Neorhizobium galegae bv. orientalis str. HAMBI 540: one gene and its partner. The protein of the gene in region 2 interacts with the protein of the main gene of each other region in a pairwise test. Links are inferred from orthologs where the notes say so. Each region holds a gene or a part of one and is shown on either strand. Other genes may lie near its edges.

What was found.
Region 1: the proteins of RG540_RS08715 (region 2) and RG540_RS17935 interact in binary tests that used the Escherichia coli proteins (3 or more experiments, as listed by UniProt). The link is inferred for Neorhizobium galegae bv. orientalis str. HAMBI 540 from one-to-one orthologs.

Annotation. Positions count from the first base shown.
Region 1 is NZ_HG938353.1:3,679,464-3,682,768, forward strand. What follows is about bases 122-3,109. They hold RG540_RS17935 (sulfurtransferase TusA family protein), read left to right. Parts: upstream 122-1,492; coding sequence 1,493-1,726; downstream 1,727-3,109. Other genes in these bases: RG540_RS17930 (L,D-transpeptidase family protein), read left to right, coding at 195-1,496; RG540_RS17940 (CobW family GTP-binding protein), read right to left, coding at 1,733-2,908; RG540_RS17945 (D-alanyl-D-alanine carboxypeptidase family protein), read right to left, coding at 2,922-3,109. Outside these bases: RG540_RS17925 (acetyl-CoA carboxylase carboxyltransferase subunit alpha), read left to right, coding at 1-13; more of RG540_RS17945, read right to left, coding at 3,110-3,305. UniProt on the Escherichia coli protein: Sulfur carrier protein involved in sulfur trafficking in the cell. Part of a sulfur-relay system required for 2-thiolation during synthesis of 2-thiouridine of the modified wobble base 5-methylaminomethyl-2-thiouridine (mnm(5)s(2)U) in tRNA.
Region 2 is NZ_HG938353.1:1,710,113-1,713,419, reverse strand. What follows is about bases 308-3,297. They hold RG540_RS08715 (cysteine desulfurase family protein), read right to left. Parts: upstream 2,391-3,297; coding sequence 1,224-2,390; downstream 308-1,223. Other genes in these bases: RG540_RS08710 (alpha/beta hydrolase), read left to right, coding at 2,632-3,297; sufB (Fe-S cluster assembly protein SufB), read right to left, coding at 308-1,075. Also shown: more of sufB, read right to left, coding at 1-307; more of RG540_RS08710, read left to right, coding at 3,298-3,307. UniProt on the Escherichia coli protein: Master enzyme that delivers sulfur to a number of partners involved in Fe-S cluster assembly, tRNA modification or cofactor biosynthesis. Catalyzes the removal of elemental sulfur from cysteine to produce alanine.

The DNA of each region.
Region 1 (3,305 bases), 2.0 Mb from region 2 along the record:
CCGTAATCTGTGATCTCCGGCTGTCCGCCGCTCAAATAGCCAAATTTGGCCATATTGCTGATAACATTGGGTGCCGGGCGGTTTTACTGGACAGGCCGGCGCAAGCGGTTAAGAATATGTAAAGATTACCGCTTTATTCCTAGAAGTCCTGTACCGAATTCGTTCGTCGTTCCAAGTCTATGTGGTCCGTCTCGATGCGCCTGAAACACATCGCTTTCACTCTCCTCGTGGCAACAGCCCTGACGGGCTGCAACGATACGCTCGATTCCGCGAGCGTCGACCTGAAGAGCGTCAAGAACAAGGTCGAGCAGCCCCTGCCTTCAAGCATTCTCGCCGAGATGCAGAAGAAGGACATGCCGCGCAATTCGCCGATCATGATCCGCATCCTCAAGGAAGAGGGCAAGCTGGAGGTCTGGAAGGCGAGAGCCGACAACCGCTTCGAGGTGATCAAGAGCTACGACATCTGCGCCTGGTCCGGGAAGCTCGGCCCCAAGGTCAAGGAAGGCGACCGTCAGGCTCCGGAAGGTTTCTATAATCTGACGCCGGCACACCTGAACCCGAATTCCAAATATTACCTCGCCATCAATACCGGCTTCCCGAACCGCTACGATGCCGCCAACGGCCGCAGCGGATCGAACCTGATGATCCACGGCGCCTGTTCGTCCTCCGGCTGCTATTCGATGACCGACGAACAGGTCCTGGAAATTTACGCCTTCGCCCGCGACGCCTTCAAGGGTGGACAGACCTCCGTGCAGCTCCAGGCTCTTCCCTTCCGGATGACGGCAGAGAACATGGCGCGCCACCGCGACAGCCAGAATTTCGACTTCTGGAAAATGCTGAAGACCGGCTACGATCATTTCGAGGTCACCAAGCGTCCGCCGGAAGTCAACGTCTGCGAAAAGAAGTATGTCTTCAACCAGCAGGCGGATAGCAACGGCACCTTCGCTCCCGCCGCAGCCTGCCCGCCCATGTCCACTCCGCCGGCCCTCTCGGCTGCGCTCACCTCCTACGAAAAGACCTATCAGGTGACTTATGTGAAGGCGCTGGAGAAGTTCGACGGCAAGGTCTGGTACGAGCCGACCGAAGCCGAGCGCAAGGCAGTCGTCGCCGACAAGCGCAAGGGCCGTGATATCGCCTATGCGCCGACCGGAACCTCTCTCGAAGCCGGCAAGCTGCTGAGCCAGTCGGAATTCCAGCAGATGATGGAAAAGCGGATGGCCTCCCAGAACAAGCCGGCCAATACCGTGCTTGCCTCCGCCTCGCCCGTCACCTTCCGTGCCGGTTCCGCCGCCGACCGCATGAAGCAGGACCGCCTGCCGGCAGCCGCAACCGCCGCTCCCGTCGCACAGAGCACCGGTACGGTCCCGACCATCGCCACGGCCCAGGGCACGACCACCGCGGTTCCGATCCCGGCGCAGAACCCGCTCGCCTATGCGGCCCCGCCGGTCACGGAAGAAAAGAAGAAGCCGTTCTGGAAGTTCTGGAGCCAGGAATGACCTCGCGGACCGCAGGCCTCTACGATCTGAGAGGCCTGAAGTGTCCCCTGCCCGTCCTGAAGACGCGCCGTCGGCTGAAAGGCATGCCAAGCGGCACAGAGCTTACGATCGAAACCACCGATCCCCTGGCCGGCATCGACATCCCGCATTTCTGCAATCAGGAAGGCCACGAACTGGTCCGCTCGGAAAAGACCGAGACGGGGCACCGGTTTCTGATCCGCAAGGGTTAAGCGGGCCTACATTCGAAGGCCGGGGACGGCGAGCGGATTGTCTTCCAGCGCCGCACGGTCCGGCCGGTCGACGCGGGGCTGGCCGGTGAATGCGGCAAAAAGATCCGAGACGAAAGCTTCTTCCAACCCTTGAGTAATCAGCACCATGCGGGTGCGCCGGTCGGAGCCGTCAGGCCATTTCGGCAGGCGCTGCGGCGGATGGAAGACGCTCTGCACCCCATGCAGCACCAACGGCCGATCCGGGTTGTCGGAGAGCGCCACGATCGCCTTCATCCTAAGCAGCTTCTCGCCGTGGGCCGAGCGCAGCAGGTCGATGAACATCTCGATCGCCATCGGATCGATCGGCTTGTCGTGGATGATCGAGAAGGAGCGGATGTCGTCGCCGTGACGGTTCACGTCGTGATGATGGTGGTGGTGCCCATCCCCGTGGTGCTCATGGCTATGGTGATGATCATCGTGGTGGTTATGACCATGATTGTGATGATGATGCTCTTCGGCATCGTTCGCCATCTCGTCGTGCAGCCAGCGATCCACGTCGGCGATCTTCGTCGCCGGGTCGTAGAGGCCGTTCACCAGAACGGCAGCCGTGCCGGCCTCCTCGCTGTCACCATCGACGATCAGCGCCCGCGGGTTGAGCGCGGCGAGCCGGCTTTTCAGCGCCGCCAACTGAGAAGCGTCCGCCATTGACTGTTTGGAGATGATCAGCCGGTCGGCCACCGCCACCTGCTTCACCGCTTCCTGATGACGGTCGAGCGTGGAGACACCGTTCACCGCATCGATCACGGTGATGACGCCGTCGAGCTCGAAATTCTGCGCGATGACCGGGTTACCCATCACCGACTGCATGACCGGCGCAGGATCCGCAAGGCCCGTCGTTTCGATGACGATGCGGCGGATCGGCCTCAGACGGCCGGTCTGGATGCCATCCATGATCGAGGCGAGCGAATCCACCAGCTCACCGCGCACCGTGCAGCAGAGGCAGCCATTGGCAATCTCCAGCAGCGCATCGCCGGACGCTTCGACCAGGAAATTGTCGATCCCGACCTCGCCGAACTCGTTGATGATCACCGCCGTATCGCTGGTGCCGGGATCCTTCAGGATGCGGTTCAGCAGGGTCGATTTTCCTGCGCCGAGAAACCCGGTGAGGATGGAGACTGGAATCCGGCTGCGGGCAGAGGACATGATCTATTCTCGTTCAGAATGTCGGACGCGGCTGCGGGATCGGCACATTGAGGGCATTTGCGGCAACCGCTGCCTTCTTGGCGCCCTTGGGCGGCGGCGGGGGAGCCTCGCCGCCGGAAAGCAAGGTCAGGGGCGTATAGACCGGCGGCTGTGCCATTTCATGGATATAGGGCGAATGCTGGATGGTGCGGCCCGCATCGTCACGCGTTTCGCTGCGCACCTTTGCGGCCTTCGGATTGCAGATCTCGGCGCTGACGTCGTTGACCTCAGCCGTATCGCCATAGGCTGCGAGCGCCGGCAGGGCCACGCCCCCGGCCGTCGTTGAGGTCAGTCCCTGCTGCAGCAGGTTGGCGGTGTCGTCGGCTCGGCCGGCGAGGCTGTCCGAGCCCAGCACCAC
Region 2 (3,307 bases):
CGAGATGGATCATTTTGGTGCCACTGTCGATCTGCTGATAACCGTTGGAAACGGCGATCGAATAAAATTCGCCGCGTGAGTCGTCGCCGCGAAGAATGCAGCTGGGATATTTCCAGGTGATCGCCGAACCGGTCTCGACCTGCGTCCAGGAGATCTTCGAGCGGGCACCGCGGCAATCGCCACGCTTGGTGACGAAGTTGTAGATGCCGCCCTTGCCTTGCGCATCGCCCGGGTACCAGTTCTGCACCGTTGAATACTTGATCTCCGCGTCGTCGAGAGCGATGAGCTCGACCACGGCGGCGTGGAGCTGGTTTTCGTCGCGCTGCGGCGCCGTGCAGCCTTCAAGGTAGGAGACGTAGGCACCCTCCTCGGCGATGATCAGCGTGCGTTCGAACTGGCCGGTGTTCTTTTCGTTGATGCGGAAATAGGTGGACAGCTCCATCGGGCACCGCACGCCCTTCGGCACGAAGACGAAGGAACCGTCGGTGAACACGGCGGCGTTCAGGGTCGCATAGAAATTGTCGGAGGTCGGAACGACCGAGCCCAGATATTTCTTGATCAGCTCAGGATGTTCGCGGATCGCCTCGGAGATCGACATGAAGATCACGCCGGCCTTCTGCAGTTCCTTCTTGAAGGTCGTCACGACCGAGACGGAGTCGAAGACGGCGTCGACAGCGACCCGGGGCGTCTCGACGCCAGCCAGAATTTCCTGTTCGCGCAGCGGAATGCCGAGCTTCTCGTAGACCCTCAACAGCTCCGGATCGACTTCTTCGAGCGATTTCGGACCGGCGGTGCTTTTCGGCGCGGCGTAATAATAGAGGTCGTTGAAGTCGATCTTCGGATATTCGACACGCGCCCAGGTGGGCTCCTCCATGGTTAGCCAGCGACGATAGGCGTCGAGGCGCCATTCAAGCATCCATTCCGGCTCCTGCTTCTTGGCGGAGATGAAACGGATGATATCTTCCGAAAGACCCTTTGGCGCCTTGTCCACTTCGATGACGGTTTCAAAACCGTATTTGTACTGGTCCACATCGATTAGGCGAACCTGATCGATTGTTTCCTGCACGGCAGCCATGTTCATACTCCAAATCTTGCCGGTTCAAATTCCGGCAATTCTTGTCATCAATCCGGGGGGACAATTGCCTCCCTTATGTAGGCGCCAGAAGGCGGTTTTCACACCTTTTGGCAAGCGGAAATTTGCGCATCCGCATTTTTGGAAGCGGTCACGCCGCCTCGCCCGCCGATTTTCGCCGGCCGGCAATCTTGGTGAAGGCGGCCAGCGCCCGCGCGATATCATCTTCCGTCGTGTCGACGCCGAGCGAAATCCGCAAAGCACCGAGCTTCGGATCATGCCCCATCGCCGTCAAAACATGGCTTTCGCCGACCTTTCCCGCCGAGCAGGCGGAGCCGGCGGACAGCGCGATACCTTCGAGATCGAAAGCGATCTGCCCGGTTTCCGATTTCAGCCCCGGCAAAGTGAAAAAGCAGGTATTCGCCACACGCAGAACTCCCTCGCCATGGATGATCGCATCCGGCGCAGCATGGCGCATTCCCGCTTCCAGCCGGTTGCGCAACTCTTCGATCTTGGCATTGCGATCATGAAGGTTTTCACGCACGGCCTGGGCCGCCGCACCGAACCCGACGATGGCATGGAAATTTTCGGTGCCGGAGCGATGGCCCTTTTCCTGGCCGCCGCCACGGATGAGCGGTTTCGGCATCAGCACTTCGCCGCGCGAAACGAGTGCGCCGACGCCCTTCGGACCGCCGATCTTGTGCGACGACAGGATCAGGAAATCCGCATCCAGTGCATTGATGTCCACCGGAATACGGCCGACCGCCTGCACGGCATCCACCACCGTCAAGCCGCCATGGGCATGGGCGATCGCCGCAACGTCTGCCACGGGCTGAACAATGCCGGTCTCGTTATTGACCAGCATGACAGCGACCATCGGCATGCCGACGCTCCGGTCGCGTTCAGCCAGCAGCGCCTCAAGTGCGGAAAGATCGACGATACCCGCCGGCGTCACCGGCACTTCGGTCACCCGGGCCGGATCGAAACGACCGCCTTCGCGGATCGCCGGATGCTCGATCGCCGAAACATAGACACGGCTCATCGCCAAAGGCGCCCGGCCCATGCGGAAATCCGGGGTCAGGACGTGATTGGCCGCTTCCGTAGCGCCGCTGACGAAGGTCACATGCGGGGGCTCGGCACCGACCAGCGCCGCCACCTGCCGGCGCGCCTTGTCGATAGCGGCGCGTGCCGCCCTGCCCTCGCCATGAACCGACGAGGCATTTCCCGGCAATTGCAACGCATCCAGCATGGCGGCGCGGGCCGGCGCGCTCAAGGGCGCGGTCGCGTTCCAGTCCAGATATGTGCGGTTCAGCGCCATTGCCTGATCGGCTTCCGTTTCTAGATAGATGTTGAATTACATATGGGCGGACGGGGAACCCGCATTTTCCTTGAAATTTCCGTCGGCCTTGCCGTAAGAGACATCGCATCGGGCGCGCATCCAGCATGCAGCCCAAAGTTTCGAATGGTTCTAAACTGAGTTTAGAAAAGCTGAGCGTCTTCGTCAAGTCAAACTCGACGTGATACTCGTTTGGAGCCTGAACATATTGACCGGAGTACCGATGCCCGAAGTCATTTTCAACGGCCCAGCCGGCCGCCTTGAAGGTCGTTACCAGCCATCCAAGGAAAAGAGCGCCCCGATCGCCATCGTCCTGCACCCGCACCCGCAGTTTGGCGGCACGATGAACAACCAGATCGTCTACCAGCTCTTCTACATGTTCCAGAAGCGCGGTTTTACGACGCTCCGGTTCAATTTCCGCAGCATCGGTCGCAGCCAGGGCGAATTCGACCACGGCGCCGGAGAGCTTTCGGATGCTGCCTCGGCGCTCGACTGGGTGCAGAGCCTGCATCCCGATTCGAAGAGCTGTTGGGTCGCCGGTTATTCGTTCGGCGCCTGGATCGGCATGCAGCTCCTGATGCGCCGTCCTGAGATCGAGGGTTTCATGTCGATCGCGCCGCAGCCGAACATCTACGACTTCTCGTTCCTTGCGCCCTGCCCGTCGTCCGGCCTGATCATCAACGGCGACAGCGACAAGGTGGCGCCCGAAAAGGACGTCAACGGGCTCGTGGAAAAGCTGAAGACGCAGAAGGGCATTCTGATCACCCATCGGATAGTCGAGGGTGCCAATCACTTCTTCAACGGCCAGGTGGACACGCTGATGGGCGAATGCGAGGATTATCTCGACCGACGCCTCAACGGCGAATTGGTGCCTGAACCGGCAGCCAAGCGCATTCGCT